DNA from 3 places in the Streptomyces sp. NPDC104313 genome. Region 3 is predicted to be linked to each of the others. Evidence: riboswitches for the same ligand, from Rfam matches in the RefSeq annotation. Region 3 holds a riboswitch; each other region holds the start of a gene.
What was found. A riboswitch is a leader RNA that binds a small molecule or an ion and turns the genes downstream of it on or off. The one in region 3 is predicted to bind cobalamin.
Positions count from the first base shown of each region.

Region 1: another riboswitch for cobalamin. It lies ahead of ACZ60Q_RS32515 (cobalamin biosynthesis protein); the one in region 3 lies ahead of metE (5-methyltetrahydropteroyltriglutamate--homocysteine S-methyltransferase).
Region 2: another riboswitch for cobalamin. It lies ahead of ACZ60Q_RS17455 (ribonucleoside-diphosphate reductase subunit alpha); the one in region 3 lies ahead of metE (5-methyltetrahydropteroyltriglutamate--homocysteine S-methyltransferase).

Region 1 is NZ_JBVJMW010000020.1:54,377-63,664, reverse strand. It holds gene ACZ60Q_RS32525 (putative cobaltochelatase) at 1-956, opposite strand, end outside; gene ACZ60Q_RS32520 (cobyric acid synthase) at 953-2,680, opposite strand; gene ACZ60Q_RS32515 (cobalamin biosynthesis protein) at 2,727-3,692, opposite strand; cobalamin riboswitch at 3,831-3,960, opposite strand; gene ACZ60Q_RS32510 (hypothetical protein) at 4,126-4,356, opposite strand; gene ACZ60Q_RS32505 (inorganic phosphate transporter) at 4,369-5,622, opposite strand; gene ACZ60Q_RS32500 (class II aldolase/adducin family protein) at 5,900-6,559, shown strand; gene ACZ60Q_RS32495 (alpha/beta hydrolase) at 6,792-7,919, shown strand; gene ACZ60Q_RS32490 (hypothetical protein) at 8,104-9,288, shown strand, end outside.
Region 2 is NZ_JBVJMW010000006.1:386,808-396,095, reverse strand. It holds gene ACZ60Q_RS17475 (helix-turn-helix transcriptional regulator) at 1-232, shown strand, start outside; gene ACZ60Q_RS17470 (carbon starvation CstA family protein) at 453-2,678, shown strand; gene ACZ60Q_RS17465 (YbdD/YjiX family protein) at 2,675-2,878, shown strand; partial or broken gene ACZ60Q_RS17460 (GNAT family N-acetyltransferase) at 3,113-3,244, shown strand; cobalamin riboswitch at 3,309-3,432, shown strand; gene ACZ60Q_RS17455 (ribonucleoside-diphosphate reductase subunit alpha) at 3,569-6,001, shown strand; gene ACZ60Q_RS17450 (ribonucleotide-diphosphate reductase subunit beta) at 6,001-7,017, shown strand; gene ACZ60Q_RS17445 (hypothetical protein) at 7,123-8,487, opposite strand; gene ACZ60Q_RS17440 (hypothetical protein) at 8,885-9,112, shown strand; gene ACZ60Q_RS17435 (hypothetical protein) at 9,109-9,288, shown strand, end outside.
Region 3 is NZ_JBVJMW010000002.1:202,350-211,637, forward strand. It holds gene metE (5-methyltetrahydropteroyltriglutamate--homocysteine S-methyltransferase) at 1-1,489, opposite strand, end outside; cobalamin riboswitch at 1,655-1,869, opposite strand; gene ACZ60Q_RS04845 (hypothetical protein) at 2,195-2,392, shown strand; gene cobF (precorrin-6A synthase (deacetylating)) at 2,456-3,322, opposite strand; gene ACZ60Q_RS04855 (lipoate--protein ligase family protein) at 3,442-4,506, shown strand; gene ACZ60Q_RS04860 (fasciclin domain-containing protein) at 4,723-5,370, opposite strand; gene ACZ60Q_RS04865 (sulfite oxidase) at 5,473-7,098, opposite strand; gene ACZ60Q_RS04870 (NADP-dependent isocitrate dehydrogenase) at 7,223-9,288, opposite strand, start outside.

The DNA of each region.
Region 1 (9,288 bases), on a different contig from region 3:
TCGAAGGGGTTACGGCGACGCCGGTGGGGGAGCGCGAGGAGAGCGGCCTGCCGCACGTCGTCGGCGGTGACCTCCTCGCGGCCCGCCCAGGCGGCCAGCGCGGTCGCGGTACGGGCCATCACGATGTCGGCCCGCATCCCGTCGACCTCGAACGCGGCGCAGGTCGCGGCGATCTGCCGCAACACGCCGTCACCGAGCACGACGCCGGGCAGCAGGGAGCGCGCGGAGGCGATGCGTTCCCGCAGGGCGCTCTCCTCCCCGGCCCAGCGCGCGGCGAACCCTTCGGGATCGTCGTCGTACGCGAGCCTGCGCCGCACGACCTCGACCCGCTCGTCGGTGTCCCGGGACGCGGCCACCTCGACGGTCAGCCCGAACCGGTCCAGCAACTGCGGCCGCAGCTCGCCCTCTTCCGGGTTCATCGTCCCGACCAGCAGGAACCGCGCCGCATGCCGTACGGAGACGCCCTCGCGCTCGACGTACGAGGCGCCCATGGCCGCCGCGTCCAGCAGCAGGTCCACCAGGTGGTCGTGGAGCAGGTTGACCTCGTCGACGTACAGGATCCCGCGGTGCGCGTCGGCCAGCAGCCCCGGCTCGAACGCCTTCACGCCCTCCGACAGCGCCCGCTCGATGTCCAGCGCCCCCACGAGCCGGTCCTCGGACGCGCCGACGGGCAGCTCCACGGTCCGCGCGGCCCGCGACACACCGGCCGCCTCCGCGTGCGGCCCGTCGGGACACGCCGGATCGGGGGAGACGGGATCACAGGAGAACCGGCACCCCGGCACGACGGAGACCTCCGGCATGAGCGCGGCGAGCGCCCGCACGGCGGTGGACTTGGCGGTCCCCTTCTCGCCCCGCACGAGCACCCCGCCGACAGCCGGGCTGACCGCGTTCAGCAACAGCCCGAGCCGCAGGTCGTCCTGCCCGACGATCGCGGTGAAGGGATACGGCGTACTCACGAGGCCTCCTCGTTGACATCAACATCAGCAGTCTCAAGCCCCTGGGGCGGTGCGTCCGGGGACCCGGCGGAATCAGGCCCGGCGGACCTTGATCCGGCGGACCCGGCAAAATCAAGCCACTCCGGCGATTGAGGAGCGGGGTCCGGGGCAGCGCTCCGGCTCTCCGGAGCCTCCGCACCCGGCTCGGCCCCCGCACCCGCCCCCGGCGTCGAAGACGCCGCCGGCGCCCCCGGCGGCACGAACGGCAACCCAGCGGGCGCACCCCCCTCGATCAGCCGCCACAACGCATCCGTGTCCGCGTGCTCCTCCACCAGATCCCCGAGGCGATCGAGCTGCTCCTCCCGCAACTCCCCGAAACTCGTGTCCGGCGCCGGCACGAACCGCCGCCCGGCGGCTCGGGCCACCTCCACCAGGAACCGCCGCCGGAACGCGTCGCTCTCCAGCGACCCGTGCCAGTGCGTCCCCCACACCGCCCCCACCCGGCATCCGTCGAGGAACGGCTCCCCGCCCCGCACATCGGCCACCCCGTGGTGGATCTCGTACCCCTCCACCGGCTCGCCCAGCGCCGAACCGACCGGCCGCGCCAGCGTCTTGTCCCGGTCGAAGCGGATGCGCACCGGCAGCAGCCCGAGCCCGTCCACGATGCCCGCCCGCGACTCCACCTCGTCCTCGATCCGCTCGCCGAGCACCTGGAACCCGCCGCAGATCCCCAGCACCGGCCGGCCCTCCGCCGCCCGCCGCAGCAGCGCGTCCGCGAGGCCCCGCTCGCGCAGCCAGGCCAGCGCCCTCACCGTGCCGCGCGTCCCGGGCACGATCACCAGGTCCGCGTCGGCCAGCTCCTCCGCCCGGTCCACGAACCGCACGACGACGCCCGGTTCGGCGGCCAGCGCGTCCACGTCCGTGAAGTTCGACATCAGCGGCACCGCGCAGACCGCCACCCGCAGCACGTCCTCGCCGTACGGGGGCGTCACGACCGACTCCCGCACCGCACCCCGCAAGGACACCCGCAGGCCGTCCTCCTCGTCGATACCGAGCCCGTGGGCGAAGGGCAGCACCCCGTACGTTCGCCGCCCGGTCAGCTCGTACAGCATGTCCAGGCCCGGCTCCAGCAGCGAGACATCGCCCCGGAACTTGTTCACCAGATACCCCGCGACCAGCGCCTGGTCCTCGGGGTCCAGCAGCGCCGTCGTCCCGAAGAACGACGCGAAGACCCCGCCCCGGTCGATGTCCCCGACCACCAGGACGGGGAATCTCGAGGCCCGCGCGATCCCCATGTTCACGATGTCCGTGCGCCGCAGATTGATCTCGGCCGGGGACCCGGCCCCTTCGCAGATGACCGCGTCGTACGTGGCACGCAGCTGCTCCAGGCAGTCCGTCACCGTCCCGAGCAGTGCCTCCTGACGGCCCCCGTGGTACCCCCGGGCACTCATCTCGCCGACCGGCTTCCCCATCAGGACCACCTGGCTGGACCGGTCGCTGCCGGGCTTCAGCAGCACCGGGTTCATCAGGGCCGTCGGCTCCACCCGGGCGGCCTGCGCCTGCATCGCCTGGGCCCGGCCGATCTCCGCGCCCTCCCGGGTCACGAAGGAGTTCAGGGACATGTTCTGGGCCTTGAAAGGGGCGACCGCCACACCCCGGCGCGCCAGCCAGCGGCAGATGCCCGCCGTGACGACGCTCTTGCCCGCGTCCGATGTGGTCCCCGCGACCAGCAGCCCGCCGCTCATACCCGCTCCCGTTCCCGTTGCCGTACCGCGTTCCGTGCCGGACCGTTCATGACCGTCTCCGCTCCCGCCCCGCGACCAGCAGGCCCGCGATCAGCCGCCCCGCCACGCACACACCGAGGGCCAGTGTGCTCACCCGGCGCGACAGCCGTACCGCGCGTTCGATGTCCGCGCCCCGCACGTCCCGCCCGGACTCCCCGTTCAGCACCGGTCGGTGCTCGACGCGCCCCGCGTACGCCAGGGTCCCGCCCAGCCGTACGCCGAGCGCTCCCGCGAACGCGGCCTCCACCGGCCCCGCGTTCGGGCTCGGGTGACGCCCCGCGTCCGCCCTCCAGGCGCGTACGGCCTCCCGGGGCCGCCCGCCCGCCGCCACGGCCAGCGCGGCCGTCAGGCGGGCGCCGGGCCACCCCGTGAGGTCGTCCAGGCGGGCCGAGGCCCAGCCGTAGCGACGGTAGCGGGGCGACTTGTGGCCGACCATCGCGTCGAGCGTGTTCACGGCCCGGAAGCCGACGAGCCCCGGCACCCCGCCGATCGCCCCCCACACCAGCGCGCCGACGACGGCGTCCGAGGTGTTCTCGGCGACCGACTCGACGACCGCGCGGGCGATGCCCGGACCGTCCAGGGAGTGCGGATCGCGCCCGCACAGGTGCGGCAGCCGCTCCCGTGCCACGTCCAGGTCCCCGGCGGCCAGGGCGCCGCCGATGGCGCGGGCCTCCCGCCCCAGCGAGGTCACCCCGACGACGGACCAGGTGGTGGCGGCGGTCAGCGCGACGGCAAGCGCGGGGCGTCCCCGGGTGGCGCGGGCGGCCAGCGCGGCGACCCCCGCGGCGCCCCCGGCGCACACGAGGGTGTGCAGGGCGCCCGCGCCCCGGTCGTCACGCCACAGGCGGGATTCGGCCCGCGCGGCGGCGCGGCCGAATCCGGCGACGGGGTGGCCCCGACGGGGATCGCCGAGCAGGGCGTCGGCGATCAGCCCGGCCGTGGCGCCGTACGCGAAGACGCGGTCGGCACGCACGACTCAGCCCGTCGCGGGGAGAGGAGTTCCGGCACCAGGGCCTGTCGTAGGGGGCACAGGAAGCGGCACACGGCGGCCGGGCATGGCGTAGGTCCTCACTCAGGGTCCGCGCCCTGGTTCGACGTGACCGGCGACGAGAGTCTCCTGGCTTCCGGATCCGCGGTTCCCCCGGCCTTCCAGCCCGCGTGTCGCGAGCCGTGACGTCCGGTGTGGGGGAGCGCTCCCCGGTGACAGTGGCGGGACCGCGCCGGATTCGCACCGGCTTCCTCTGCTGTCGCCGTAAATGGCTCCGGCAGTCCACCACGCCCCGCGAACAACCGTCAACTCGCTGTTGACCTGCGGGGCTGCACGGTGTGCGGACGCACGTCGGGCCGGACACACGAGGGTGTGTCCGGCCCGAAGGTGTACGCGGTCAGGCGTGCGGGGATCGGGGTCAGGCGACGATCAGGTAGATCCCGTACGAGACCGCAGCAACGCACAGCCCGAAGCAGGCGTACGCGCCGGTGCGCGCCAGGGCGACCGATCCGCCGGAGCCGCTGCTTCCGGCCGTGGCGGACTGCTTGGAGAGGGCGACGATGCCCACGGTGAAGAGGCCGACCAGCGCGATGGTGACCACAAGACTGACACCGAAGACGGCGGCGAGAGCTGCCCAGTCGATTTTCATGCGGATCTGTCCTTACACCTTGGCCGACGGCCGGGCCGGGTCGTCGGGCACCGGGGCCGGAATGGTGGTCGTGAGGTCGGAGGCCGGGCCTCCGACGGGTGGCGGCTGGACCGCGGCGATGGCGGTGGTGACGACGCCCTGGGGCTCGTCGTCGCCCGTGTCGTTGACATTGGTGTGGTCGACCGGCTGGCGGCGCGAGGCCAGCCAGATGGCGAAGGAACCGCCCACCAGGAGGACCGCGGTCACAGCGATGCCCCAGGGTCCCTGCTTGGTCAGGAACTCGGCGCCCGCGCCGATCAGGCCCGCGGCCGGGAGCGTGAGGCCCCAGGCGACGAACATCCGGGTGGCGGTGGACCAGCGGACCACACCGCCCTTGCGGCCGAGGCCCGCGCCCATCACGGCACCGGAGCAGGACTGCGTGGTGGAGAGCGAGAAGCCGAGGTGCGAGGAGGCCAGGATGACGGTCGCCGCACTGGTCTGGGCGGCGAAGCCCTGCGGCGGCTGGAGGTCGGTCAGACCCCTGCCCATGGTGCGGATGATGCGCCAGCCGCCGAGGTAGGTGCCGAGCGCGATGGCCACACCGGCGGAGACGATGACCCACATGGGCGGGTTGGAGCCGGGGGCCAGGACACCGCTGGTGACCAGCGCCAGGGTGATGATGCCCATCGTCTTCTGGGCGTCATTGGTGCCGTGGGCGAGCGAGACGAGACCGGCGGAGGCGATCTGCCCGGCCCGGTAGCCCTTGGCGGTCGACTTGAGCTGGTTCGGGTCGGTGACCTTCCGGTTGATCCGGTACGTCAGTCGCGTGGCCAGCATCGCGGCGATACCGGCCACCAGGGGAGCCGCGATCGCGGGCAGCAGCACCTTGGTGACGACGGTGCCGCCGTTGATCGAGGACCAGCCGGCCGACATGACGGCGGCGCCGATCAGTCCGCCGAACAGGGCGTGGGAGGAGCTGGACGGCAGGCCCAGCAGCCAGGTCAGGAGGTTCCACAGGATGGCGCCGACGAGCGCCGCGAAGATGACCTCGGTTCTGATGCCGTCCTCGTTGACAATCCCGCCGGAGATCGTCTTGGCGACCTCCACCGACAGGAACGCGCCGATCAGGTTGAGTACGGCGGACATCGCCACCGCTGTCTTGGGCTTCAGAGCGCCGGTCGAGATGGTCGTCGCCATCGCGTTGGCGGTGTCGTGGAAACCGTTCGTGAAATCGAACACGAGAGCTGTCACGACCACAATCGCAAGCAGCAGCGTGATGTGTTCCATTTACCCAGGCAATCGTTCGACGTCAGTGGCATGTGGACCGTAGGCAACCTGGATGAACGGAAGGTGAACTGGGCAGGGCGTTGCGGTGACTCCAAGCGGAGCGTGTTGACTCCGCTTGTGTGCGGGAGGGTCTGTGTGATGCCTCTGAGGTGCGGCGTTGGCGGCCTTTTGCCGCGATTCGGCGAACATTTTGAACGGCTGTTCGGCACCCGGAAGAGATCCCCGTCACCTCCCATGTGATGTTCCGGTTGCGCCTTCCGCCCCCTACGCTCGCCCCATGAGCGAGCAGCACCCGGAATCCGTCCGCCAGGCCTGGCGGGGTGTCGTCGACACAGCCCGCCGCAGCGCGGCGGACGGACTGGTCGTCGGCACCTCGGGCAATGTGTCGGCCCGCGTCGGCGACCTGGTCCTGGTCACGCCCAGCGGGGTGCCCTACGACCGGCTCGGCCCCCAGGACGCGGTCGGCGTCGACCTGGAAGGCCGCCAGGTCCTCGGCGACCTCGCGCCGACCAGCGAACTCCCCCTCCACCTGGCCGTCTACCGCTCCGCCGACGCCGCCGCCGTGGTCCACACCCACGCCGTGCACGCCACCGCCGTCTCCACGCTCGTCACCGAGGTGCCGCTCGTCCACTACGCGGCCGCCATCCTCGGCGGCCCCGTCCGCACCGCCGCCTACGCCCGCTACGGCACCCCGGAACTGGCCGAAGCCATGCTCGGGGCCCTTCGGGACCGCACCGGCTGTCTGCTGGCCAACCACGGCACCGTCACCTACGGCGACACGCTCGACCAGGCCTACGAGCGCACCGCCCAACTGGAGTGGCTCTGCCGTCTCTGGCTCACCGCGAGCTCCGTGCCCGGCCGCACCCCGTCCCTGCTCGACGCGGCCCAGCTGGACGAGGTGACGGAAGCGCTCAAGGGATACGGCCAGTCCGGCTGAGCCGCGCCCGCGTTCCGCGCCTGCCCCCCGGCGCCCTCGCGAACCATCCGGGGCCCGACCCCTGGCCCCGACCCCTGGCCCCGGACCCCGGCCCCGACCCCCGGTCCCGGCCCCGGACGGCCCGACGACGGCTCGTGTCGGCCCCGGACGGCCCCGACCAACCCCGACCCGCGCCCGCCCCGGACGGGCCCGTCCGCTGGCAGCCCGCCTCCCGCCCCACGACACTGAAGCGGTGCGCCCGGTAACCGCGACGGCAACGGCCGTCACCACGATCCTCGGCGTCGGTGCGACAGCGGTCGCGGCCGGCCGGTACGCCAGCGACGTCGCCCTCAAAGCGGCGCCCGGACGTCCCCTCCCCGCCGACCGCAGACTCACCGTGCACGCCACGGCGGCCGGACAGGTCACCCTGACCCGGTCCTTCTCGGCGCTCCGGCCCGGCATCTACGGTCTGTCCGGATCCGGCGTCCACGCGGTCGTCGGGCCCGTCGTCGAAGGGGCCTCCCAAGCTGCCGACACCGTCGTCCGCAGACTGGAGAGCGTCGGCCAGGGGCTCCTCGAACCGGGCGTGAAAGTCCGGCTCACCCCCGCGCTGTACGGGGGTGACCCGAGCGGCGGCCCCGGGCTGGACCACCAGGAGGTCGAGATCCCCGGTGAGCTGGGAACCCTGCCCGCCTGGTACGTCCCCGGCGCCCGCGACACCTGGGTGATCACCGTGCACGGCCTCGGCACCACCCGGACCCACCCCATGAACCTGATGGGGTTCCTGCACGGACAGCGCCTCCCCGTGCTCGACCTCGCCTACCGGGGCGACCCCGGAGCCCCCCGCCCCGCGGACGGCCTCGGCCACTTCGGCGCCTCCGAGTGGCGCGACCTCGACGCCGCTCTCCGCTGGGCCCTGCGCCACGGGGCCCGGAACGTGATCGTCCACGGCTGGTCCACCGGCGCCACCATGGCTCTGTACGCCGCGGTCGAGTCCCCGCTCCGCGACCGGATCAGCGGCCTCGTCCTCGACTCCCCGGTGCTGGACTGGGCGGTCACCCTGCGCGCCCTGGCCGCGGCCCGCGGTGTCCCGGCCGCCCTGCTGCCGCTCGCCGTGCGCGCCGCCCAGGGCAGGACCGGGATGAACGCCGCCCCGGTGCTGGAGACCTCGGCGCCGGCCTCCCTGCGCACCCCGACCCTGATCCTGCACGGCCCGGACGACACGATCGCCCCCTGGGGCGCCTCCCGCGAGCTCGCCGCCCGCCGCCCGGACCTGGTCAGCCTCCACGCCGTACCGCAGGCTCCACATGCGTCGATGTGGAACGCCGATCAGGTCCGCTACGAGGAGACCCTGCGACGCTTCCTCACGCCCCTGATGTGAGCCGATGGGGTGAACTCTCCCGCTTGCCATCGCACCGGGGGAACCTTTCCCGTACCGGCGAAACGCCTTCCGTTTGGGCTTTCGGGCCGTCAGGAGCAAGACTGCTCCCGTGACGTCCCGTACTCCGCGCGACTCCAGGCTGCGACTTGTCCGCCCGCGACCCCTCGCTACCGCCCGCAAGGCCGTGACGACCCGGCGTACCAGGCCGGCTCCCCGGCCCCCCGAGGGCACCCCGCCCCGGACGGAACTGGCACGCCAGGCCAGGGCGGTGCTCGCCGACGCCGTACGCATCGCCCACTGGGCGGCCGGCCCGCCGGGGCCGGGCACCGCCGCCCCGCTCGCGGCCCACGCCCTCGAACGGGCGGCCACCACTCTGGAACTCTCCCCGGCGCAGGTCCGCGCCGGTTGGGACCGGGCCCGGCTGGCCGGACTGATCGAACTGCACGGCGACACCGCCCGTCCCGGCTGGCGACTGCGCGCCTGGGACCGGGACGACTCCGCCGTCCTGCGCGGCTGGGTGGCGCTCTTCGATGCCTGGTCGCTCGTCCACGCCGCACCCGCGGACATCGAGGCGGGCGCGGTCGCCGAAGCCGTCGAGGCCGTGCCCCAGGTGCTCTCCCTCCTCCAGCTCTCCGCGGGTCCCGTCACCGTCCCCGCCCTGCTGGACCTCCTCGGGCAGCGCGTCGCCGAACTCCAGGAGGAGCGCTGCGAAGTGCCCCTGGGGCCCGGCAGAACCGGGCCCGCCGCCCCGGCGGAGAGCCCCGCCGGGGCGCGGGCGGCCGAAAGCGGCGCCGGACCCGCCCGGAGCGCCGGCCTCAACGCCCTGCTGCTCGACTGGGCCCTGGAGGGCCTCGCCGCCGTCGGGGCGCTGACGCTCGGCAAAGGGCACGCCACCCTCACCCCGCTCGGCAACTGGGCGGTCTGGGTCAAGCTGGAGCAGATCTGCGTCGCGGCCCAGAGCCCGGCCGGGAACATCGAGCAGTCCGCCGCCGACATGCTCCTCGGCTGCGCCCGGCTCACCCCCGGCCCGGCCCGCGACGAATACCGCGCCTGGCTCGCCGCCCGCACCGTCGGCAGCGCCGTCGCCGAACTGCTGGCCGTCGCCCGGGGCGAGGACGCGCTGCTGCGCGGACTGGCCTTCGAGGCGCTGAGGGTCGTCGGCGCCCCCGCCGAACCCGAGGTCCGCGCCGTGCTCCGCGAACCCTCGCTGCGGCCCTACGCGCTGCTCTGGCTCGCCGAGTACGAGGGCAACGACCCGGATGACGCCCAGGACGTCCTCAGCCGCGAGGAGGCCACCTGGCTCTGGGTCGACACCGCGGCGGCCGTCGCCGACCACGGCGAGACCGGGCTGCTGGTCCGCCACCTCGAC
Region 2 (9,288 bases), on a different contig from region 3:
CACCGCCACCCCGCTCGGCTCCGCTCCCCGCCGCGACGGCAACGGGCTGACCCCGCAGGAGGACGAGTTGCTGTCCCTGCTGGCGAAGGGGCACACGGATGCGACGGCCGCCCGCCGGCTGGGGGTGTCCCTGCGCACCGTGCGCCGGATGAACGCGGAACTGACGGCCCGGATGCAGGCCCGCAGCAGGTTCCAGGCGGGCGCGGAGGCGGCGCGCCGTGGCTGGATCTGACCGGGTGCGGGACCGTCCCGTACCGGCTGATCCGTCCGGGCTCCGGGCCCTCCCGCACCGGTCACGACCGGGGTGAACCGAATCGGCGCCGTGCCCGTGTCCCGTTGCGATACATCACCGTTGCCGGACCGCAATGCGGACAGGGGGTGACGCTGGGCGGACGCGTCCCTTAGATTTCCTGCCCATTGCACCGGTGATCAGCGAGGGGACGGAGCACCACATGGCGGAAACGCCCACACCAGCATCATCGGCACCGCAGGCACCGGGGAAACGGGGCATCTCCCCCAGGTCCATCGTGGTCTGGAGCCTGGTCGCCCTGGTCGGCGCCATCGGCTGGGCCGTCCTCGCGCTCTCGCGGGGTGAGGAGGTGTCCGCCGCCTGGATGCTGGCAGCGGCCCTCGGCTCGTACGCCATCGCGTACCGCTTCTACTCCCGGTTCATCGCGGGCCGGGTCCTGAGGGCCGACAAGAACCGTGCGACCCCCGCCGAACGGCTGGACAACGGTGTCGACTTCCATCCCACCGACCGCCGGGTCCTGTTCGGCCACCACTTCGCCGCCATCGCCGGGGCGGGGCCCCTGGTCGGCCCGGTGCTCGCCGCGCAGATGGGCTATCTGCCCGGCACGATCTGGCTCGTCGTCGGCGTCATCTTCGCCGGCGCCGTCCAGGACATGGTGACGCTCTTCTTCTCCACCCGCCGCAACGGCCGTTCGCTCGGCCAGATGGCGCGCGACGAGATAGGGCCGGTCGGCGGGATCGCCGCCCTGTTCGCGGTCTTCATCATCATGATCATCCTGCTCGCGGTCCTCGCGCTGGTCATCGTGAACGCGCTCGCGCACTCGCCGTGGGGCGTCTTCTCCATCGGCATGACGATCCCGATCGCCCTCTTCATGGGCGTCTATCTGCGCACCCTGCGGCCCGGCAAGGTCAGCGAGGTCTCCCTCATCGGCGTCGCGCTGCTGCTCCTGGCGATCGTCTCGGGCGGCTGGGTCGCCGAGTCGTCGTGGGCGGACTTCTTCACGCTGGAGCCGGGCACGCTGGTCATCTGGATGATCGTGTACGGGTTCCTCGCCTCCGTGCTCCCCGTGTGGCTGCTGCTGGCCCCGCGCGACTACCTCTCCACCTTCATGAAGGTCGGCACGATCGGGCTGCTGGCCCTGGGCGTGGTCGTCACCCTGCCGACCCTGAAGATGCCCGCGGTCACCGAATTCGCCACCAGTGGCTCGGGCCCGGTCTTCGCCGGCTCGATGTTCCCGTTCGTCTTCATCACCATCGCCTGCGGCGCACTCTCCGGCTTCCACTCCCTGGTCTCCTCCGGCACCACGCCGAAGATGGTCCAGAAGGAGACGCAGATCCGGATGATCGGCTACGGCGCCATGCTGGTCGAGTCGTTCGTGGCGATCATGGCGATGATCGCCGCGTCCATCATCGACCCCGGCCTCTACTTCGCCATCAACGCACCCGTCGGCGTGATCGGCGACAGCGTCCAGTCGGCCTCCCAGGCCGTGGCCGGCTTCGGCTTCTCCATCACCCCGGACGCCCTGGCCCAGGCCGCCAAGGACGTCGAGGAGACGAGCCTGCTCTCCCGGACGGGTGGCGCGCCCACGTTCGCGCTCGGCATGGCGGAGATCTTCTCCGCGGTGGTGGGCGGAACCGCGATGAAGGCGTTCTGGTACCACTTCGCCATCATGTTCGAGGCGCTCTTCATCCTCACCACCGTGGACGCCGGCACCCGGGTCGGGCGCTTCATGCTCCAGGACATGCTGGGCAACGTCTACAAGCCGTTCCGTGAGGTCAGCTGGAAGCCGGGCGTCTGGTTCGCCAGCGCCGTCGTGGTCGGCGGCTGGGGCTACTTCCTCTGGGTCGGTGTGCACGACCCGCTGGGCGGCATCAACCAGCTGTTCCCGCTCTTCGGCATCGCCAACCAGTTGCTGGCGGCCGTCGCTCTGGCCGTCTGTACCACCCTGCTCGTCAAGTCCGGCCGCCTGAAGTGGGCGTGGGTCACCGCGGTCCCGCTCGCCTGGGACGTGGCGGTCACCCTCACCGCGAGCTGGCAGAAGATCTTCTCCGACGACGTCAAGATCGGCTTCTTCGCCCAGCGCGACAAGTACCAGGCGGGCATCGACGCGGGCGAGGTACTGGCCCCCGCGAAGAACATGGACGACATGCGGACCGTCGTCACCAACTCCACCGTCGACGGGGTGCTGAGCGCGCTCTTCGCGCTCCTCATCATCGTGGTGCTCGTGGACGCCGGGCGGGTCTGCTACAAGGCGATCCGCGACCCGGAGAGCGTCAAGCTCCACGAGACGCCGTACGTCGAATCCAAGCTCGTCGCCCCGGCCTCGCTCTTCGCGACCAAGGAGGAGAAGGCCGAACTGGCCGCCGCCGGAGTCGGCCCGGAGGGCGGCATCCGCAAGGACGCGTCGGAGACGGGGAGCCGGACATGACGGTCGCGGACGTACGACGGGTGGCCGGACGGATCCGCTGGTATGTCCGTGAGCTGACCGGCGAGTCCACGTACGACCGCTATGTGGCGCACGCGAGGGCCCACGATCCGGACTCACCGGTGATGACCCGTCGCGCCTTCGAACGCAGCCGCACGGACGCCCGCGAGGCGGATCCCCGCGAGGGCTTCCGCTGCTGCTGAGCGCCGTCGGCCGGATCGGGCCGCCGCACCCCTCTCAGGGGCGCGGCGGCCCCTTTTCGCGTCCTCGGACGCGCCCGGGAACCGCTCGTTCTCCCGATGCCCGGAGCCCTCACCGTACGAAGGGATGTGCCCATGACGCCGCGCCCGATCGCCCCGGTTCCGGCCCCTCCTTCCGACCGTGACGCCTGCCCCGGCCCCGGCGGCAGCCCCGGCCCCGGCGAGGCCCCCGGACAGCGGCCGGTCATGCTCGGAGCCCATAGGATCTACCGTCGGCTCGGCTTCGTACGGTCCCCTGAGAGGGACGGGGAACCGGTGCCGGGGCTGCGGCTCATGGCCTTCCGGCTGGCGCTGGGGGCGCCCTCCTGAGGCGCACAGGAAATCGTCGCGACACAACATGTGGGGGCCTCATCATCCGGCGGCCCCCACATGTATGCTCGACCTCGCTGTCGCCGCAGGGGAATCCGGTGCGAATCCGGAACTGTCCCGCAACGGTGTGATCGGTGTGCTTTTGCACACCCGCAAGTCCGAAGACCTGTCGACAGCGCGTCCGGCTCGACCGAACCGGACGCCAGACGTCCGGGCCTCGCGGATAGGCCGGTGGACGCCGTCAGCTGTGCTGCCCTGCCCCGGGTTTCGCGCTGCCCGGCTTCCCCGCCTTCCGCCGGCCCCTGCCGAGCGAGGGAAAGCCCAGTGACCATCGCGCCCGCCGATCCGGTTTCAGCCACCGAATCCACAGTGCCCCCGGTGTCCCCGGTGTCGACCACGGCCGGGAAGGCCCCGAACGACGGACCCGGGACCGCTTTGCTGCGGACCCTGACCGACCTCACCGTCGATCTTCCCGACACCGACCCCGGACGGGTCGCCGCCGCCGCGCTGCGCGGACGCAACGCCCGCTCCGACGAGGCGGAGCTGCGCTCGCTGGCCACCGAGGCCGCCGCGGGGCTCATCTCCGAGGACCCGGCGTACTCCCGGCTGGCCGCCCGGCTGCTGACCCGCACGATCGCGGACGAGGCCACGGGCCAGGGCGCGACGTCCTTCTCCGCCTCGGTCGCCGTGGGCCACCGCGAGGGCCTGATCGCGGAGCGCACCGCCGCGTTCGTCACGCTCCACTCGGCCGCGCTCGACCAGCTCGTCGACCGGGCCATGGCGGACGGCGCCGACGACCGCTTCGGCTACTTCGGTCTGCGGACGCTGCACAGCCGCTACCTGCTGCGGCACCCGATCACCCGGCAGGTCATCGAGACCCCGCAGCACTTCATGCTGCGCGTGGCCGCGGGCCTCGCCGAGGACGAGTCGGCGCGGGCGCTTGCGGAGGTCGTCGCGCTCTACGGGCTGATGAGCCGGCTGGACTACCTCCCCTCCTCCCCCACGCTCTTCAACTCCGGCACCCGGCACCCGCAGATGTCCTCCTGCTATCTGCTGGACTCGCCGAAGGACGAGCTGGACTCGATCTACGACCGCTACCACCAGGTGGCGCGGCTCTCCAAGCACGCGGGCGGCATCGGTCTGTCGTACTCCCGCATCCGTGCCCGGGGTTCGCTGATCCGGGGCACCAACGGGCACTCCAACGGCATCGTGCCGTTCCTCAAGACGCTGGACGCCTCCGTCGCGGCGGTGAACCAGGGTGGCCGGCGCAAGGGCGCGGCGGCGGTCTACCTGGAGACCTGGCACGCGGACATCGAGGAGTTCCTGGAGCTCCGCGACAACACCGGTGAGGACCAGCGGCGTACGCACAACCTCAATCTGGCGCACTGGATCCCGGACGAGTTCATGCGCCGGGTCGACGCGGACACCGAGTGGTCGCTGTTCTCCCCCGCCGATGTGCCCGAACTGGTCGACCTGTGGGGCGACGCGTTCGACGCCGTCTACCGGGCGGCCGAGGCCAAGGGCCTGGCCCGCAGGACGATTCCGGCGCGTGAGCTGTACGGCCGGATGATGCGGACCCTCGCGCAGACCGGCCAGGGCTGGATGACGTTCAAGGACGCCTCCAACCGGACCGCGAACCAGACCGCCGAGCCGGGCCGGGTCGTGCACTCCTCGAACCTGTGCACCGAGATCCTCGAAGTCACCGACGACGGCGAGACGGCCGTCTGCAACCTGGGCTCGGTCAACCTGGGCGCGTTCGTCGCGGACGGTGCGATCGACTGGGAGCGGCTGGACGCCACGGTGCGGACCGCCGTGACCTTCCTGGACCGGGTCGTCGACATCAACTTCTACCCGACCGAGCAGGCCGGGCGCTCCAACTCCCGCTGGCGGCCGGTGGGCCTGGGCGCCATGGGCCTCCAGGACGTCTTCTTCCAGCTGCGCCTGCCCTTCGACTCCCCCGAGGCCCGCGCGCTCTCCACGAAGATCTCCGAGCGGATCATGCTCGCCGCGTACGAGGCGTCCTGCGACCTCGCGGAGCGGTCGGGTCCGCTGCCGGCCTGGTCCGAGACCCGGGCCGCGCGCGGGGTGCTGCACCCCGACCACTACGACACCGAGCTGAACTGGCCGGAGCGCTGGGACGCCCTGCGCGCCCGGGTCGCGAAGACCGGGATGCGCAACTCGCTGCTGCTGGCCATCGCGCCGACCGCCACGATCGCCTCGATCGCCGGGGTGTACGAGTGCATCGAGCCGCAGGTCTCCAACCTGTTCAAGCGCGAGACGCTCAGCGGTGAGTTCCTCCAGGTGAACGCCTATCTGGTGGACGAGCTGAAGAAGCTCGGCGTGTGGGACGCCCGCACCCGTGAGGCGCTGCGGGAGGCGAGCGGCTCCGTGCAGGGCTTCGCCTGGATCCCCGAGGACGTGCGGGCGCTGTACCGCACCGCGTGGGAGATCCCGCAGCGCGGCCTGATCGACATGGCGGCGGCCCGTACGCCGTTCCTCGACCAGAGCCAGTCGCTCAACCTGTTCCTGGAGACGCCGACGATCGGCAAGCTCTCCTCGATGTACGCGTACGCCTGGAAGCAGGGGCTGAAGACGACGTACTACCTGCGCTCGCGCCCAGCGACCCGGATCGCCCGTGCCGCGTCCGGCCAGGCGTCGGCCGCCGCCCCCATTCCCGTACAGCAGGCGTCGGCTCCCGACGCGGACGCCATCGCCTGCTCCCTGGAAAACCCCGAGTCCTGCGAGGCCTGCCAGTAATGAGCACGAACGACAACAAGAATCTACTCGACCCGGGCTTCGAACTGACCCTGCGTCCCATGCGCTACCCGGACTTCTACGAGCGCTACCGGGACGCGATCAAGAACACCTGGACGGTGGAGGAGGTCGACCTCCACTCGGACGTCTCCGACCTCGCCAAGCTGTCGCCGGGCGAGCAGCACATGATCGGCCGGCTGGTGGCGTTCTTCGCGACCGGTGACTCGATCGTCTCCAACAACCTCGTGCTGACGCTGTACAAGCACATCAACTCCCCCGAGGCGCGGCTGTATCTGTCGCGGCAGCTCTTCGAGGAGGCCGTGCACGTCCAGTTCTATCTGACGCTGCTGGACACCTATCTGCCCGACCCGGACGACCGGGCCGCCGCGTTCGACGCGGTCGAGGAGATCCCCTCGATCCGTGAGAAGGCGCAGTTCTGCTTCAGGTGGATGGACTCGGTCGAGAAGATCGACCGGCTGGAGACGAAGGCCGACCGCCGCCGCTTCCTGCTGAACCTGATCTGCTTCGCGGCCTGCATCGAGGGGCTGTTCTTCTACGGCGCGTTCGCCTACGTGTACTGGTTCCGCTCGCGCGGTCTGCTGCACGGTCTCGCCACGGGCACCAACTGGGTGTTCCGTGACGAGACGATGCACATGAACTTCGCGTTCGAGGTCGTGGACACCGTCCGCAAGGAGGAGCCGGAGCTCTTCGACGACGCGCTGGAGCAGCAGGTCACCGACATGCTGAGGGAAGCGGTCGAGGCGGAGCTGCAGTTCGGCCGCGACCTGTGCGGCGAGGGCCTGCCGGGCATGAACACCGATTCGATGCGCCAGTACCTGGAGTGCGTCGCCGACCAGCGGCTCGCCCGCCTCGGCTTCCCGACGGTGTACGGGTCGGAGAACCCGTTCTCCTTCATGGAGCTCCAGGGCGTCCAGGAGCTGACGAACTTCTTCGAGCGCCGCCCGTCCGCCTACCAGGTGGCGGTGGAGGGCTCGGTCGGGTTCGACGACGACTTCTAGGCCTCGGCTCAGCTCTTGTGGTGAGGATGTCCGGTGAGTGACATCCTCACCACAAGAGCTTTCCTATCTCGCTCGGCGTGCCTGCAGCGCCCGTCGAGCTTTTACTCATCGCCCGAGGAAGTCGAGCGCGCGCTCATCGAGTTCCGCCGCACAGCGCACCCCGCGAGCACGGAACCGCGCGAGGTCCTTGCGCATGTTCTTGACAGCTTTGCGTGTACGCATCGACTGCACGCCATCCATATGGTCGATGGCCCGGTTCCAAGTCTCACACGCCTCCTCGATTCGGCCGCGCTTGAGCTGCATCTCCGCGCCGGCCACGAGGTCGAGCGAGACGATCCGCGCATAGGTCGTGGCGGGGCGGGCGGTCGCCGCCCGGGCGTACTGGCCCGCAGCGGCGCTGAAATCCCCCAGCGTCTCGTGCACCTTGGCCGTCCGGGAGTAGACGGAGGCGGCGGGTGGTCCCCAGGCCAGAGCCCAGAAGGGAGTCTCGTCGCCCTTGTCAGCGGCGAGGAGTTCGCGAGCGCGGTCGGCCTCGACGACAGCGGCTCGCCGTTGCCCGCTCTTGGCGAGGGTGTGGGCGTGGACGACACGGAACAGAGCCATGGTCGCGTTGTCGACCTTGCCCTTGGCTCGGTTCAGTCCGGTTTCCGCGAGGCCCTGACAGTGCTCGGGGCGGTGAAGCTTCAAACCCTGCATGGCCATGGTTCGCATGATGAACCCGTCTTGCCCGGTGATGCCGGACTCAACAGCCAGTGCGTAGGACTGAAGGTAGTAGCGCTGGGCGAGTCCCTGTTGTCCCGCGTCGTAGGACTTCCAGCCCAGGAGGTGCACACCCCGGCTGGCGGCGGAGAGCATGTACCGACGCATCTCCTCGTTGTGGAAGCGGGCACGGCACAGCGGTGCGACGTCGTCGCGGAGGTACTGGACAAGGGCGGAGCGCCCGTGCCGACCGCCGTGGCGTTCGTCCATCTCGGAAAACATCCTCACCATGTCCCTCACCGCACGCACCTCGGCCATTCCGACGATGTGTCCGGTGCGAGCGGCAGCCGACCTGTCGGCCACCTCCTGCACGTAGTCGAGAGGCAGTGCGGAAGCGGCCACGGAGTAGGCGGAGCTGGTCAGGAAGGTTCGCCGGTCCAATTCGGCCTTCCACATCGGCACCAGGGCATCGATCGGGTCCGCCCCGAGGGACAGGCCCATGGTGTCATCCTCTGCCACATCCGGGCTCGGCAGACCTAGGTCGGCCGACGTGAGCAGACGGCCGAGGTGCCGGGACAGGGCAGCGGCCAAGAACCGAGCGGTCGTCTCCTGCGGTACGACACCGTTGAGCCAGTGCCGGATCATGCCCTTGTTCGTGGCCAACTCGACGCCGCACTCGGCAGCGACCCGCCGGACGGCCTTGGCGAGTGCTTCATAGGTGAGACCCGACTCGGAGATGAGATCCCGCAACCGCTGGTTCGGTGCGCTCATGGTCATTCCCGCCCCCGTGATACCCGTGATACCGCATGGCCTCCCTGCCACCGTACCGCCACACCCCTACTGCGGGTTGACTGTTCATCACGCAAGGCGACCACCCCGCAAGGGAGTTCCGGTGACAGGTCGCCTGGCCAAGCCAAGACAGCGCTCAGATCCGAGCGTCCGTCAGGTCGTCGCCGTGACCCTCGGAACGAATCAGTTCGCCACGGCGGACGGCACCGAGTACAAGAACGCCTGACCACGTTCCACCGGACGTGACAGCACCCCAAGGCTGACCGGGCACCGGGCCGCGAAGGGCCGTGCTACGAGTACGGTCGCCGGCGGCCCCGTGCCCGATCTTGTACCGGCGATCGACATACCCACGTAGAGAAGGGAACAAGTGCGAGTGGAAATGGAGTCGCTGCTACCCACCGCGGGTGCGCTCCTGGTGGACACCAGCCGCAACAACCGCGTCGGCGAGTTCCGAGGGACCGCCGGCCTCTACTGGTCCCTCCGCCCCGTCGGCGGCGGTATCGAGTGGGAGGTCGAACCCCGGCACGTACGCCCCGCCCTCCCCATAGAGCAGCTCCGCGCCCGTACCGCACGGGCCAACGCCCGCAGTCGGGGTGAGGTGCTGTGACCCCGCGCCCCCTCGCCCGGTTGTGGGTTCGGCTCGTCCTCGCCCTGGGGGCCGCCGAAGTCCGTCCACGGCTCCGCCTCCCCCGGCTCCTGTGGGCACTCACCCGGCACCCGGCCCGCACCGTCGTCGTGGCGGAGATCGAGGCGGCGGCCGAACAGCTGAAGGCCCTGATCCGG
Region 3 (9,288 bases):
GCACCAGGACGTCGAGCCCGGCCTTCTCCTGGAAGGAGAGGACCTCGCGGATCTCGTCCTTGATGCGTTCCTCGTACCCGGCCCCGTCGATCCGCCCCGCACGCAGGTCGGCACGCGCGGCACGCAGTTCGGCGGTCTGCGGGAACGAGCCGATGGTGGTCGTCGGCAGCAGCGGCAGCCCGAGGTGGGCGCGCTGGGCGGCGGAGCGCTCCGGGTACGGCTGGGAGCGGCGGCCGTCCGCCTCGGTGACGGCTGCCGTGCGGGCGCGGACGGCCGGGTCGCGGGTGAGCGCGGCGCCGGCGCGGGAGGCCAGAGCAGCGCGGTTGGCGGCGAGTTCGGCCGTAATGGCGTCGGTGCCGCCGCCCAGACCGCGGGCCAGGACGACGATCTCCTCGGTCTTCTGCTTGGCGAAGGCGAGCCAGCGGGCGATCTGCGGGTCGATGTCGTGCTCGGCGGCGGCGTCCAGCGGGACGTGCAGCAGGGAGCAGGAGGCGGAGACGTCGACCCGGCCGGCGAGGCCGAGGAGGGTACCGAGGGTGGCAAGCGACTTCTCGTAGTCGTTGATCCAGATGTTGCGGCCGTTCACGACACCGGCGACCAGGCGCTTGCCGGGCAGTCCGCCGGCCGCCGCGAGGTCGTCGAGGTTCCCCGCGCCGGACTCGGTGAAGTCGAGGGCCAGCCCGTCGACGGGAGCCTTCGCCAGGACCGCCAGCGCCTCGCCGAGCCGCCCGAAGTAGGAGGCGACCAGCAGCTTGGGCCGGTCGGTGAGTCCGCCGAGCTCACGGTAGGCGCGGGCGGCGGCGTTCAGTTCGGCCGGGGTCCGGTCCTGCACGAGGGTGGGCTCGTCCAGTTGCACCCACTGCGCACCCGCCGCACGCAGATCGGCGAGGACCTCCGCGTACACCGGAAGCAGCCGGTCCAGCAGGGTCAGCGGTTCGAAGTCCGCCGGTGCCCCGGGGGCCGCCTTGGCCAGCAGGAGATAGGTGACGGGACCGACGAGCACCGGTCGGGGCGTCAGACCGAGGGCCAGCGCCTCCTTGAACTCCGCGACCTGCTTGGCGGAGTCGGCGGCGAACACCGTGTCCGGCTCCAACTCAGGTACGAGGTAGTGGTAGTTGGTGTCGAACCACTTCGTCATCTCCAGCGGGGCGACGTCCTGTGTGCCGCGGGCCATGGCGAAGTAGCCGTCGAGGGCGTCGGCGTCGACCGCTTCGCGGTGCCGCCCGGGGACGGCGCCGACCATGACGCTGGTGTCCAGGACGTGGTCGTAGTAGGAGAAATCACCGGTCGGCACGGAGTGGACGCCGGCCTCGGCGAGCTGCTGCCAGGTCCTCCGACGCAGCTCGGCGGCGGTCTCCCGGAGGGCGTCCGCGTCGACGCGGCCCTTCCAGTAGCCCTCGATGGCCTTCTTCAGTTCACGGTTCTGCCCCTGACGGGGGTAGCCGTACACGGTGGCCCGTGCTGCCGCGGCTGCGGGCTTCGCTGTCACGTGACTCTCCTTCGCGAGCGTGTCTGCATGACAGATCCCGGGACGGGACGCGGACGCGAAGGGATGACGCATCGGGCGGACACCGGGACACGTCGAACCGTGTCCGTCCACCTGACGGTTACGCCGACCCGCCCACGAGGTCACCGAGATCTCCGCACGCGAACGGTCGCGCGCGGGCAGCGGGCAGGTCTTCGGACTCGCGGGCACGTCTGCCGGGGCAGACACCTAATGGCCGTCGCTTCCCAGACCCTGCCGGGCCCAGTGCGTATGACGGCGGTCGTTCCCACTCACCGCTGCGGGGCAGTCCCGGATTTCCACCGGGTTCCCTCTTGCGACGCCCTGCCTGGAGGACAGGGCGAACCAGCTGCACCAGCCAGCCTAAGGGGACGCCCGGCACGCGCACACCGTTGTTCACACTTCGGACGGTGACATGGGACACGGGCCGGCGCACTTCCCGACTCCGGGCCGGACTCCCTCGCGGCGGACACCACGCTGAGCCACGCGTGTTCTCCGCCCGTTCGGCTGTTCGTCAGCGGCATGCTGACCACCAGTCAGGCCGAACGCGCCCCCGGGGCGTGACAGTGACACAGATGTAACCGAATGGCACAGAAACTGCGGAACCACCGAGCGTCACAAGCCGTTCTTCTTCCCACTACACGGCCGCCGACCCGCGGCGAGGCCGATCGAGGAAACGGAAAACGCCAGATGAAGAAGACAGTCGGGTGGGCCCAGGACGGCGACGACTGGACGATCACCGTGAACGGCCATCTGTATCGCGCCGTCGAACGGCCGACGAACGGTCGCGTGCACAACTACCTGGTGCGCGGCAGCGATCTGACCGCCGAATGCCCCAGCCTGGGACACGGCCTCGGTGTGATCCGGGCGCACGAGTCCCGGGGCTGACACTCCACAGGTCCGACGACGAGGTGCGGCGGCCGATGCCGCCCGCGCCTCGACTCGGGCCTTTCAGCGGTGCGTACGGTCCGCGCCGCCCGTAGCGCCCGGGTGCGCCGCACCACGCGTGCCACCCGTGCCATCCGTGCCATTCGCTCCGTCCGCGTCGTCCGTCTGGCGCAGCAGATACGTGTCCATGATCCAGCCGTGCCGTTCGCGGGCCTCCGCGCGCAGCCGGCCGATCCGGCCCGCCACCTCGTCGAGCGGTCCGGCGACCAGGATCTCGTCCGGGGTCCCGATGTAGGCGCCCCAGTGGATCCACCACCCCCTGCCCGTCAGCTGCGTGAAGCTCTCGTGGCCGTCGAGCATCACGACGAGGTCGCAGTCCTCGGGGAATCCCTGGGCGAGCCGTCGGCCGGGGGTGATGTGGATGGGGCGGCCGACCTGGTTCAGGGTGACGCGGTGCCGGGCGGCGAGGGCCGAGACGCTGCTGATGCCGGGGATCACCTCGTACTCGAACTCCACCGTTCCCCGCCCGCGGATGTCGTCCAGGATCGCGAGAGTGCTGTCGTACAGGGACGGGTCGCCCCACACCAGGAAGGCTCCGCACCGCCCCGGTGCGAGCTCCTCGATGATCAGGCGTTCGCAGATGTCGGCGCGGCGGTGGCGCCAGTCGCGCACCGCCGAGGCGTAGCGTCCGGCGTCCTGCCGGGTGCGGTCCCGCCACGGGTCCTCGGCTTCGACGACGCGGTAGGGGCCGGTCAGGTGTTCGGCGAGGATGTCCCGCCGCAGCCGGGTCAGCGCGTCCTTCTCCTTGCCCTTGCCCAGCACGAAGAAGACGTCGGCCCGGCGCATGGCCTTCACCGCGGCGAGTGTCAGGTGGTCGGGGTCGCCGGCGCCCATGCCGATGACGAGGATGTGACGGGGTGCGTCGCTCATGTCGGCCGATCATGCCAGGGGCGGTCGGGATGAACCGGCCCCGCGCATGCGTTGTGGACGTTTGTGGACGTTTGTGTCCGGCTCACAACGGGCCGGGACCCGAGGGCGGAGGCACGGCTGTGCATGGTGAGTACAAGGTTCCCGGCGGCAAGCTGGTCGTGGTGGACCTGGATGTGGAGGGCGGGGCGTTGCGGAACGTGCGTGTCGCCGGGGACTTCTTCCTCGAACCCGACGAGGCGATCCTCGCGATCGACGCGGCGTTGGAGGGCGCCCCGGCCAACACCGACACGGCCGCCCTCGCGGCCCGGATCGAGGCGGCGCTGCCCGACTCCACGGTGATGCTCGGGCTCAGCGCGGAGGGGGTCGCCGTCACCGTGCGCAGGGCGCTCGCACAGGCCACGGAGTGGAGCGACTACGACTGGCAGCTGATTCACGAGGCCCCGCAGTCCCCCGCCCTGCACATGGCACTGGACGAGGTGATCACCGCCGAGGTCGCGGCGGGGCTGCGGCCGCCGACGCTGCGGGTCTGGGAGTGGGACTCCCCCGCCGTGATCATCGGCAGCTTCCAGTCACTGCGCAACGAGGTGGACCCGGCGGGCGTCGAACGGCACGGCGTCAACGTCGTGCGCCGGATCTCCGGCGGTGGCGCGATGTTCGCCGAGCCGAGCTCCACCATCACCTATTCGCTGGCCGTCCCGCAGTCCCTGGTCTCCGGAATGTCGTTCGCCGACAGTTACGCCTACCTGGACGACTGGGTCCTCGAGGCCCTGGCCGACATGGGCATCAAGGCCTGGTACCAGCCGCTCAACGACATCGCCACCGAGGTCGGCAAGATCGCCGGGGCCGCGCAGAAGCGGATGGTCGGGCCGGACGGCGGGCCTGGCGCCGTGCTGCACCACGTGACCATGGCGTACGACATCGACGCCGACAAGATGCTGGAGGTGCTGCGGATCGGGAAGGAGAAGATGTCCGACAAGGGCACCCCGTCCGCGAAGAAGCGCGTCGACCCGCTGCGGCGGCAGACGGGACTCCCCCGCCAGGCCGTTATCGAACGCATGATCGAGTCGTTCCGTGGGCGTCACGGTCTCACCGCGGGAAGCGTGACGGACGACGAAATGGCGCGCGCCGAGGAGCTGGTACGCACCAAGTTCGGAACGCCGGAGTGGACGGCCCGGGTGCCCTGAGGATCGCCCCGGGACACCCCCCGCAGGGCCCCGCGCCGGGCGCGGGGCCCACTCCCCCGGGTGCCGGACGTCGGCCGCCGCGCGACGACCGGCATCGGCGCTCAGGAGGGTCTTCGGCCCGTGAAGGCGAAGCGCCCCGCCGCGGGAAGGGCCTCGGGGTTGGCCGCGTCCTCCCGCGACAGGGCGGTCCTTCGGTGTGCGGTGGTGCGCCCGTGACTACTTCGGCATCAGGACGGTGTCCACGATGTGGACCGTGGCGTTGGCGGTGGGCACATTGCCGCAGACCACGCTCGCGGTGTCGTTGACCTTGTACGACTCACCGGAGCCGGCGGTGCTCAGGGTGCTCTTCTCCAGGGTGTCGTGGGTGCCGCTCTCCAGCTGCTGCGGGGTCAGCTTCTCACCCACGACGTGGTACGTGAGGATCTTGGTGAGCATCGCCTTGTCGGCCAGGACCGCGTCCAGGTCGGCCTTCGGGATCTTGGCGAAGGCCTCGTTGGTCGGTGCGAACACCGTGATGTTCTCGGCGTTGTTGAGGGTGTCGACCAGGCCGGCCTGCTTGACGGCGGCGACGAGGGTGGACAAGTCCTTGTTGTTCGACGCGGCCGTGGCGACCGGGTCCTTGGCCATGCCGTCGAAGGACCCGGCGCCCTCTGCCGGAACACCCGCGCAGGCGGGACCGAAGGGCTGGTCGGCCGAAGCGTTATCTCCGTCGGCCGGGGCCGCGCCTTCGGGGGCCGACTCCGTGGCGGACGAACTGTCGGACGCCTTGTCCGAGCTGTCGTCGGAGCAGGCGGCCAGCGACAGGGGCAGCATCACGGCGGCGACGACGGCGACGGCAGCGCGGCGGTGGCGAAGGGCGTTCATATGGATCTCCTCAATTGGTTGCACAGAAGGGATTTACCGTCACGAAAGGAAAAGTGTGTGGGGGCTGCCGGACGGACCCGGTGAGGGGCCGCGCCCGCGGAGTCAGTCGACGGTCACCACCACGGAGTGCCGGCCGCTCGCACCGTCGGGGACGGTCTTGGTGCGCTTCTCCGTCTGGACCTCGCCGGTGCGGTCGGTGGCCCGGACGGTCAGGGTGTGGCCTCCGGGGGTGGCCTTCCAGGGGTAGGACCACTGGCGCCAGGTGTCGACGGTGCCCTGTTCGGCGAGCTGCGCCGGCCGCCAGGGGCCCTCGTCCACCCGGATCTCGACCTTCTCGATACCGCGGTGCTGGGCCCAGGCCACTCCGGCCACCATGACCGTGCCTGCCTCCGGGCGCCCGAAGGGCTTGGGGGTGTCGATCCGGGACTGGGTCTTGATCGGGGCCTCACGGGCCCAGTCGCGCCTCACCCAGTACGGGTCGTAGTCGTCGAACGTGGTGAGCTCGATGTCCTCGATCCACTTGCAGGCCGAGACGTACCCGTAGAGGCCGGGGACGACCATACGGACGGGGAATCCGTGGGCGAAGGGCAGCGGTTCGCCGTTCATCCCGACCGCGAGCATCGCGTCCCGGCCGTCCATGACGTCCTCGACGGGGGTGCCGAGCGTCATGCCGTCCACCGAGCGGGCGACGAGCTGGTCGGCCGGGCCGCGCCGGGACGGCGGCTTCACCCCGGCCTCCCTGAGCAGGTCGGCGAGCCGGACGCCGATCCACCTGGCGTGGCCGACGTAGGGTCCGCCGACCTCGTTGGAGACGCAGGTGAGCGTGATCTCCCGCTCGATCAACGGGCGTTCCAGCAGGTCCTGGTAAGTGAACTCCAGGTCCTGCCGTACGCCCTTGCCGTGGATGCGGAGCCGCCAGGAGTCCGCGTCGACCTTGGGAATCACCAGCGCGGTGTCCACCCGGTAGAACGAGTCGTTCGGGGTGGTGAAGGGACTGATACCGCGGACCCTCATCTGTGCGCCCGCCGGAATCGGTTTCGCGGGCGAGGCCGGCGACGGCAGCGTCACGGCCTCACGGGAGGCGACGGCGTTCTGGCTGCTGCGGCCGTTCAGCGTCCGGCCCACGACGCCCGCCGCCGTGGACGCGGCGGCCGCGGCGGTGGCCGCGATCACGAAGCCCCGCCGGTCCCAACCGGCCCCGGGCTCCGGCTCGTCGCTCTTGACCTCGGCCCGCTCGCATCGCTGCTCCTGGCCGGCGATCCGGTGCGGAGCGCTGAGCCGGCCGATGAGGACGTACAGCAGTACGGCCCCGACGGCCGCCCCCAGCAGGGACGGCAGACCGTCCACCGGGCCCGTGGAGTCCGGCCTGCTGACGGCGGCGGCCGTGCCGACCACGCCGAAGACCAGGACCGTTGCGGAGCCGGCCCGCCGGTACCGCAGGGCGAACAGGCCGACCGTCAGGGCGAAGAGGGCGAGCGTGACGACGATCCCGAGTTGCAGGACGAGCTTGTCGTCCTCGCCGAAGTTCCGGATCGCCCAGTCCTTCACACCGGCGGGCGTCCGGTCGATGGCCGCTCCGCCGACCGCTGTCACGGGACTCGCCTCGGGCCTGACGGCCGCCGAGACGAGCTCGGCGAAGGCCAGCGAGGCGAATCCCGCGAGCAGTCCGCTCAGGGCGGCCGGCGTGCCGCGGGTCAGGGCTGTTCGGGTGATCCTCACGGTCGTCATTCGGAGCGGCGGGACCGGCGGATTGGTCCGGGATCGCATCAGCCCCGAGAACGCGCTCCGCCCCGGCGGGCACAGGGCCCGCCGGGGCGGAGCGAAGCGGCTGAGGCATCCGCCTCACATCAGGTCAGCCGAGGGTCGCGATGGCCTGGTTGAACGTGGCGGACGGGCGCATGAGAGCCTCCGCCTTGGCCGGGTCGGGCTGGAAGTAGCCGCCGATCCCGGCCGGGGAGCCCTGCACCGCGATCAGCTCGGCGACGATGGTCTCCTCCTGCTCGGCCAGCGTCTTGGCGAGCGGCGCGAACGCCTCGGCGAGCTTCGCGTCGTCGGTCTGCCGCGCCAGCTCCTGGGCCCAGTACAGGGCCAGGTAGAAGTGGCTGCCGCGGTTGTCGATGCCGCCGAGGCGACGGCTCGGGGACTTGTCCTCGTTGAGGAAGGTGCCCGTCGCCCGGTCCAGGGTGCCGGCGAGGACCTGCGCCCGCGCGTTGTCCGTGGTGATCGCCAGGTGCTCGAAGCTGACCGCGAGGGCCAGGAACTCGCCCAGGCTGTCCCAGCGCAGGTAGTTCTCCTTGACGAACTGCTGGACGTGCTTGGGGGCCGAGCCGCCCGCGCCGGTCTCGAAGAGGCCGCCGCCGTTCATCAGCGGGACGACGGAGAGCATCTTCGCGCTGGTGCCGAGCTCCAGGATCGGGAAGAGGTCGGTGAGGTAGTCGCGCAGCACGTTGCCGGTGACGGAGATGGTGTCCTCGCCGCGGCGGATGCGCTCCAGGGAGAAGGCGGTGGCCTTCTCCGGGGTCTTGATGGAGATGTCCAGGCCGTCGGTGTCGTGGTCGGCGAGGTACGTGGTGACCTTGGCGATCAGGTTGGCGTCGTGCGCGCGGCTCTCGTCCAGCCAGAACACGGCCGGGTTGCCGGTGGCGCGGGCGCGGGTGACGGCGAGCTTGACCCAGTCCTGGATCGGCAGGTCCTTGGTCTGGCACATCCGGAAGATGTCGCCGGCGCCGACGGCCTGCTCCAGCACGACCGCGCCGCCCGCGTCGACGACGCGCACGGTGCCGGTGGCGGGGATCTCGAAGGTCTTGTCGTGGCTGCCGTACTCCTCGGCCTTCTGCGCCATCAGACCGACGTTGGGGACCGAGCCCATGGTCGACGGGTCGAAGGCGCCGTTGGCGCGGCAGTCGTCGATGACGACCTGGTAGACACCGGCGTAGCTGCTGTCCGGGAGGACGGCGATGGTGTCGGCCTCGTCGCCGTCCGGGCCCCACATGTGACCCGAGGTGCGGATCATGGCGGGCATGGAGGCGTCGACGATGACGTCGCTGGGAACGTGCAGGTTGGTGATGCCCTTGTCGGAGTCGACCATCGCGAGGGCGGGGCCCTCGGCGAGCTCGGCCTCGAAGGACGCCTGGATCTCGGCGCCGACGCCCGGCAGGGAGCCCAGGCCCTTGAGGATGCCGCCGAGGCCGTCGTTCGGGGTGAGGCCCGCCGCGGCGAGCTGGTCGCCGTACTTGGCGAAGGTGTTCGGGAAGAAGGCGCGGACCGCGTGGCCGAAGATGATCGGGTCGGAGACCTTCATCATGGTGGCCTTGAGGTGCACGGAGAACAGCACGCCCTCCGCCTTGGCGCGGGCGACCTGCGCGGTGAAGAACTCCCGCAGGGCGGCGACGCGCATGACGGCCGCGTCGACGACCTCGCCCTTGAGGACGGGTACGGACTCGCGGAGCACGGTGGTGGTGCCGTCGTCGGCGCCCAGCTCGATACGGAGCGAGCCGTCCTCGGCGATGACGGCGGACTTCTCGGTGGAGCGGAAGTCGTCGACGCCCATCGTGGCGACGTTGGTCTTCGAGTCGGCGCTCCAGGCGCCCATGCGGTGCGGATGGGCCTTGGCGTAGTTCTTGACGGACGCGGGAGCGCGGCGGTCGGAGTTGCCCTCGCGCAGCACCGGGTTCACGGCGCTGCCCTTGACCTTGTCGTAGCGGGCGCGGACGTCCTTGTCCGCGTCGGTGCGCGGGTCGTCCGGGTAGTCCGGGAGCGCGTAGCCCTGCTCCTGGAGCTCGGCGACGGCGGCCTTGAGCTGCGGGATCGACGCCGAGATGTTCGGCAGCTTGATGATGTTCGCGCCGGGCGTCCTGGCCAGCTCGCCGAGCTCGGCGAGAGCGTCATCGATACGCTGCTCGGCCTTGAGGTGCTCCG